DNA from 3 places in the Herminiimonas sp. GW821-FHT09C12 genome. Region 2 is predicted to be linked to each of the others. Evidence: predicted binding sites of a transcription regulator. Region 2 holds the regulator's gene; each other region holds the start of a gene.
What was found. The regulator sigma-54, encoded in region 2, starts transcription at its own class of promoters, with help from an activator protein. The targets are predictions, from matches to a motif close to TGGCANGNAANCTGCTTT.
Positions count from the first base shown of each region.

Region 1 (2,273 bases), 630 kb from region 2:
CAAAACGGCTAAGCTCATTACCTTCCTTTTCGGATTGTTTTTGTTGTGGGCTTGTTGCTTTCAGTGTTTGCAATGCTTGGTGTGTTCCAGCTGCGTGATCACCGCCTTCACGATGGCGAATCTGATGGCCTGGCATTTACTTGGATGATCGGAAAAATGCACGACGGTTGTGCCAATGTGGACAGCTTTGCCGTTTGGATCAGTTGTTCCTTGATCGTAGCTGATGATCAGTTCGTATTCGGCTATCAATGGTCCGCAGGCTTGCCAGTCACGGGTCCATTTGGGCAAAAGCTTGGTATTTTCCCAGAGCGAGCCTGCACTCTCGTAAAACTCTTCTACATTGTGATGACCCAGCAGTTGCGCCAAGTGCCGCTCCTTGGCGACGCAACTGCGGAAATATTCTTCGTCGCTCATACGCATGGCTAGCCCCTTTTATTCTCATGTGCTGAAACGATACGGCCGTCGCGCTCGATAGAACTGAGCACGCTGTCAGTCATATCGTGTGTGACGCATATAAATACAGGCTGGGTGCGCCTTTATTTCTTCAACTGCGCTTCCAGAGCTGCGACTTGGGCTTCCAGTGTTTCAAGCTTGGCACGAGTGTTGGCCAATACTTGCGCCTGCACGTCGAATTCTTCCCGCGTTACCAGATCCAGTTTGGAAAATCCCTGGCTCATCATCGCCTTTACATTTTTTTCAATGTCCTTGGCTGGTGAGTTTTCCAGAGCCTGATTGATCTTGTCTTGCATATCAGTAAAGAAATTTGGCTTTTCCATCATATCCTCGAAATAAAGTGGTTATTTAGCACCATAAAGGTGCAATTGAGATTTGTGCGTGCTATAAAAGTGCGTATCGGGGCATATGCAAACAAGAAATATACGATCCGATAACTGTAAATGGTAAAAATGATAATACATCTAGTCTAAAAAAGGCTGGCATGAGTCCTGCTAAATAGGAATCGAAGATAACCAACGTTTGGTTTCTACATTCAACTTTAAAGGGAAGATCATGAAAAAACTGATTATTGCGGTTGCTGTGATGGGTGCATTCGCTGGTGGCGTGGCACACGCTCAAGAAGCTACACCAGAACATTCGTTCACTGGTAATTTTTCTGTAGTAAGCGACTATCGTTTCCGCGGCATTTCGCAAACCTTTAAACAACCAGCTGCTCAAGGTGGTTTCGACTACGCTCATTCTAGCGGTTTCTATGTCGGTAACTGGAACTCGAACGTCCACGATACAGCAATTAACGGCGGCTCTATTGAGATGGACTTCTACGGTGGCTACAAATTTGACATCGCGCCTGATTTGACTGGTGATGTCGGTGTTCTGTACTACTACTACCCAGGCGCGTTAAGCACTGCTTCTGGTAAAAAATACAATACGACAGAGCTGTATGCTGCCGGTACCTACAAATGGTTCACTTTGAAATATAGCAGCACAGTTTCCGATTTCTTCGGCGCTCCTGATACAAAAGGTTCGGGCTATGTTGAATTGAATGCAGCATTTGAAGTCGCTGATAAAACCACATTGGGTTTCCACGTTGGTCACCAAAAAGTACGTCATAACAGTGCGTCGGACTATACAGACTACAAAGTTTCCATCGCTCGTGATTTCGGCTTTGCGACCATTGGCTTAGCCGTCGTTGGTACTGATATTGATGGCGACCTTCCACTTGCTAATGCAAGCGGCAAAGTGAAAAAGACCGCTGGCACAACCGGTGTATTGTCGATCTCCAAAGCTTTCTAATTTAAAAATAACGTAAGAGGTTCCAATGAAACTGATTACCGCCATTATCAAGCCCTTCAAGCTGGATGAAGTGCGCGAAGCCTTGTCTGCGATCGGTGTGCAAGGCATTACCGTAACTGAAGTCAAAGGCTTCGGTCGCCAAAAAGGCCATACAGAGCTGTATCGTGGTGCTGAGTATGTGGTCGACTTTCTGCCTAAGACAAAAATCGAAGCTGCTGTCGATGATGCGATCGTTGATCGTGCCATCGAAGCAATCGAAACTGCGGCAAGAACCGGCAAAATAGGCGACGGCAAAATTTTCGTCTATGACTTGCAACAAGTCGTCCGCATCCGCACCGGCGAAACCGGTAAAGAAGCACTTTAAGGGGAATGAGATGAGTATGAAGAAAATGTTCACAAGTGCCCTTGCAACTGGTGCTTTGTTACTGGCGGTTGGATTTGCCGCACCAGCGATTGCTGAAGATGCTGCACCTGCAGCAGCGCCGGCTGCTGAAGCAGTGGTCGTTGTTACAGAAAAAGCAGTC
Region 1 covers NZ_JBWKPC010000001.1:645,222-647,494, reverse strand. The annotation lists gene AC07N2_RS03045 (YifB family Mg chelatase-like AAA ATPase) at 1-18, opposite strand, end outside; gene AC07N2_RS03040 (aminoacyl-tRNA synthetase) at 61-420, opposite strand; gene AC07N2_RS03035 (accessory factor UbiK family protein) at 537-776, opposite strand; gene AC07N2_RS03030 (TorF family putative porin) at 1,009-1,749, shown strand; gene AC07N2_RS03025 (P-II family nitrogen regulator) at 1,775-2,113, shown strand; gene AC07N2_RS03020 (ammonium transporter) at 2,130-2,273, shown strand, end outside.
Region 1: AC07N2_RS03030 (TorF family putative porin) is a predicted target of sigma-54. The motif match lies at 934-951, and genes of this name have one in related genera.

Region 2 (2,273 bases):
TACATGATCGTCGGATTGGTGCCATCGGATGCCGGCCGTATTGAACTGGATGGCGTCGACATCTCGCGCCTGCCTATTCATAAACGCGCTCTGCTCGGCTTGTCCTATCTGCCACAGGAAGCATCGGTGTTCCGCAAGTTGAGCGTAGAAGACAATATTCGCGCCGTACTTGAATTACAGCGCGTCAATGGCAAAGCATTAAACAGCTCGCAAATTGAAGAACGACTCGACACACTGCTGGCCGATCTGCAAATTGAAAAGCTGCGCGAAAATCAAGCACTCTCCTTATCTGGTGGTGAGCGTCGTCGCGTCGAAATCGCACGCGCACTCGCAACCAATCCGCGCTTCGTGTTGCTTGATGAACCGTTTGCCGGTGTCGATCCAATTGCCGTGATTGAAATTCAACGCATCGTGCGCTTCCTGAAGGAACGTGGCATCGGCGTACTTATCACCGATCACAATGTGCGCGAAACGCTGGGTATCTGCGATCGCGCTTACATCATCAACCAGGGCGCAGTATTGGCCAGTGGACGACCTGACGACATCATTGCCAACGAATCGGTGCGTCGCGTCTACCTGGGCGAACACTTCCGCATGTAAGCGCGGAAGAGAAAAAAGTCTATGAAGCAATCCCTGCAATTACGAGTCTCGCAACATCTGGCCTTAACGCCACAACTGCAACAATCGATACGCTTGTTGCAGTTGTCGACTCTTGAATTGCATCAGGAACTGGAACAAATCCTGGCTGACAATCCGATGCTGGAACGTACCGATGATCCTCTCGATCATGCGATACGCTTGCTGGCTGATGGTGCCATCGGTGCAAACGGAACCACACCTGAAGGCGCCAGCGTCGAAGCCAACGCGCAAACACCAGAGAGTGAAACAACATTCGACGCACCCGATTTGCCGGAAGCTTCCAGTGCTGAAAGCGAATGGAGCTTTGACGATGTCGCACGCACCTCCAAGGCACCGGAAGATGACGATGCCCGTCCGCAACTGGAAGCGCACGAGACCACACTGCGCGAACACTTGCTGGAACAGATGCGCGTCACCGTGCGCGAACGACGTGACCGCGCCTTGCTCGAACTCATCATCGATGCATTAAACGACAACGGCTACCTGGAAGAAGAGCTGGAAGAAATTCATGCTCGTCTGCCGGAAGAACTCGAAATCGAACTGGAAGAATTGCAGATCGCCTTGAATCTGCTGCAAAGCTTCGACCCAGCCGGCGTCGGTGCGCGCAATGCTTCTGAATGTCTTGCATTGCAAATCAAGCGTTTCCCGAAAGTAGCGATGGTGACACGTCGCATGGCACTCGCCATTGTGGAAAACCATCTCCCCCTATTTGCTCAACGCGACTTCAACAAGCTACGCAAGGCGCTCGATTGTGACGACGAAGATCTGCGCGAAGCACAAGTCATCATCAAGCAATGCAATCCGCATCCAGGCTCCATCTTCGCCACCGATACATCGGATTATGTTGTGCCGGACGTCATCGTCAAACGCACCCGCAATGGCTGGCAAGTCATGCTCAATCACGACGTCATGCCACGCCTGCGCGTTAATAGCATGTATGCCAACATTTTGAAGCAAAGCAAGGGCGAAGGGTCGCTTGGTTCCCAGCTGCAAGAGGCTAAATGGCTGATCAAAAACATGCGCCAACGCTTCGACACCATCCTTCGTGTCGCACAGGCAATTGTAGAGCGGCAAAAAAACTTTTTTTCACATGGTGCAGTTGCCATGCGACCGCTTGTTTTACGTGAAATAGCTGATACACTGGGTTTACACGAGAGTACTATTTCACGTGTAACCACCCAGAAGTACATGCTCACCCCACACGGGATGTTCGAATTGAAATATTTTTTCGGCAGCCATGTCGCAACAGAAGCTGGTGGCGAAGCGTCATCAACTGCGATACGGGCACTGATCAAACAATTGATAGGAGCCGAAGACCCGAAAATTCCATTCTCTGATAGCAAGATTGCCGACATGCTGGCAGAACAAGGCATGGTGGTAGCAAGACGGACCGTCGCAAAATATCGTGAAGCCTTGAAGATTCCACCGGTCAATCTGCGCAAGTCGTTGTAGATATCGTCCTTAATAGTTTTTTGTTGTTATACGTTGCTGTGTTCAGCGTAGTCAGATAACAAGACGCGCACGAACCTCCAGTGATCTGCCATAGGAGCACTGTATGAATCTCACAATCAGTGGACATCACCTCGAATTAACCCCCGCCATCCGCGAATATGTACAAGGTAAATTGGAGCGCA
Region 2 covers NZ_JBWKPC010000001.1:1,270,717-1,272,989, reverse strand. The annotation lists gene lptB (LPS export ABC transporter ATP-binding protein) at 1-600, shown strand, start outside; gene AC07N2_RS06045 (RNA polymerase factor sigma-54) at 622-2,091, shown strand; gene hpf (ribosome hibernation-promoting factor, HPF/YfiA family) at 2,195-2,273, shown strand, end outside.

Region 3 (2,273 bases), on a different contig from region 2:
CAAAGCCTGGAACCAAACGTTTGTACGAGTTGGTACCTGGGTTGGTGATCGCGTTCAATGCTTTAGCATGTTTGATGATGCCGCCGATGTAGTACAGAGCGAAATCGGACAAGCCTGCATAGCCGTCGCCAGCGAACAAGTTTTTGCCGTCTTTCCAAACCGATTGATGCACGTGCATGCCCGAACCGTTGTCGCCAACGATAGGTTTAGGCATGAAAGTCGCTGTTTTGCCGTAGGTATGCGCCACGTTCCAAACAACGTATTTCAGGTTCTGGGTCCAGTCAGCGCGCTCAACCAGAGTCGAGAATTTGCTGCCAATTTCGTTTTGACCAGCGCCAGCCACTTCGTGGTGATGTACTTCAACTGGAATGCCGAGGGATTCCAGGATCAAGCACATTTCCGAACGCATGTCTTGGAAGCTGTCGACTGGTGGCACTGGGAAGTAGCCGCCTTTAACTGTAGGACGGTGACCTGTGTTGCCGCCTTCAAGCTTCTCGCCGGTGCTCCACGATGCTTCTTCCGAATCGATCTTGACGAAGCAGCCGTCCATGCCGATTTTCCAGCGGATGCTGTCGAAAATGAAGAATTCTGGTTCTGGACCGAAGTAAGCGGTGTCGCCCAAACCGGAGGATTTCAAATACGCTTCTGCGCGTTTAGCGATCGAACGTGGGTCACGATCGTAGCCTTTGCCGTCCGATGGTTCGATCACGTCGCACTGCATGAACAGTGTGGTTTCTTCGAAGAATGGGTCGATATTTGCGGTGTTCGGATCCGGCATCAACAACATGTCGGATGATTCGATACCTTTCCAGCCAGCGATAGAAGAACCGTCAAACGCATGACCGGATTCAAATTTGTCCATGTCGAAATGCGAAACTGGCACAGTGACGTGCTGTTCTTTACCGCGTGTGTCAGCAAAGCGAAAATCAACGAATTTAACTTCGTTGTCTTTCACCATCTTCAAGACCTCTGCTGCCGTCATTGCCATGCGAATCTCCTAAAATTTGAGCAAAGTAATACAGAATTAGTAAATGGGTTGTGAGACGTGCGTGTACTAACAGCATGTGTCCATAACTCGCCCGAAATGATAGCAGATTCCATGCCACCATCTTTCAAAAATTCGCTTAGCCGCACTGCAACGGAGCGCCATAGCCAATAGATGGCACACCACGATTTTTCTGTTTATATAATTACAAAATCATACGCACCAAATACGTGCGAATTAATCACATCGCACCAAATAAAAGCATTTTTATGAGGTAATCTCATTTACGATCCAAATTGGTGCAAATTTGCCATTTAACCGCTACTTACGGCCTTAGTTAAATTGCCTACAAGTAGTTGCTAGTGTAAAATTTTTGTTGGGTGTTTGCGCTGCATACCGCAGCGGACAGGCAACGCGTTGGTCGGGCCGCCACGCGGGGATACTGACGACTCATGAAGCCAAACCTAGAACAAGGCTCTACCCCACCGCGCGCGCAACTTCTTGCCGAACGCGCTTTTGCCACCCTGGAAAAATTCCTGCACATCGAAGCCTTCAGTGGCGTCGTGCTGCTGATCGCCGCCGCCGCCGCACTAATCTGGGCCAACTCTTCCTACGCCGATGGTTACCATCACTTCTGGCATACCTCGGTTTCATTCTCTATTGGTAGCTGGACCATCTCCGAAACGCTGCACTTCCTGATCAACGATGGCTTGATGACTGTGTTTTTTCTGGTCGTCGGCATGGAAATCCGTCGCGAGATCCATGAAGGTGCCTTGGCCAATATGCGTCTGGCTGCCCTGCCGTTATCTGCCGCCGTAGGTGGCGTCGTGGTACCGGCACTGATTTACTTCGGACTTAATCCAGGCGGTGAACAAGCAAATGGTTGGGCGGTACCGACAGCCACTGATATTGCATTTGCCGTCGGTGTACTGGCACTGTTGGGACGCTCGATTCCATCGAATGTACGCGTCTTCCTGCTGGCACTCGCGATCATCGACGACATTGTCGCGGTCCTGATCATCGCGGTCTTTTATTCCGGCGGACTGGATTACAGCGGATTCATCATTGCCACAGCCGGCATCATCATGGTGCTGGGTATGCAAAGAATAGGTATAGCCTCCGCTTACGCCTACGTGATACCTGGTGCAGTTCTCTGGTTCGGTTTTTTAAAAACCGGCGCGCATCCGACTCTGGCTGGCGTGGTACTCGGTCTGATGACGCCGGTCTTCGCCACTCGCTCACTGATACATCCGTTGGAGATAGCCAGCAAGGCAGTAAAGGATTTGTG
Region 3 covers NZ_JBWKPC010000002.1:149,554-151,826, reverse strand. The annotation lists gene glnA (type I glutamate--ammonia ligase) at 1-988, opposite strand, end outside; gene nhaA (Na+/H+ antiporter NhaA) at 1,438-2,273, shown strand, end outside.
Region 3: glnA (type I glutamate--ammonia ligase) is a predicted target of sigma-54. The motif match lies at 1,088-1,105, and genes of this name have one in related genera.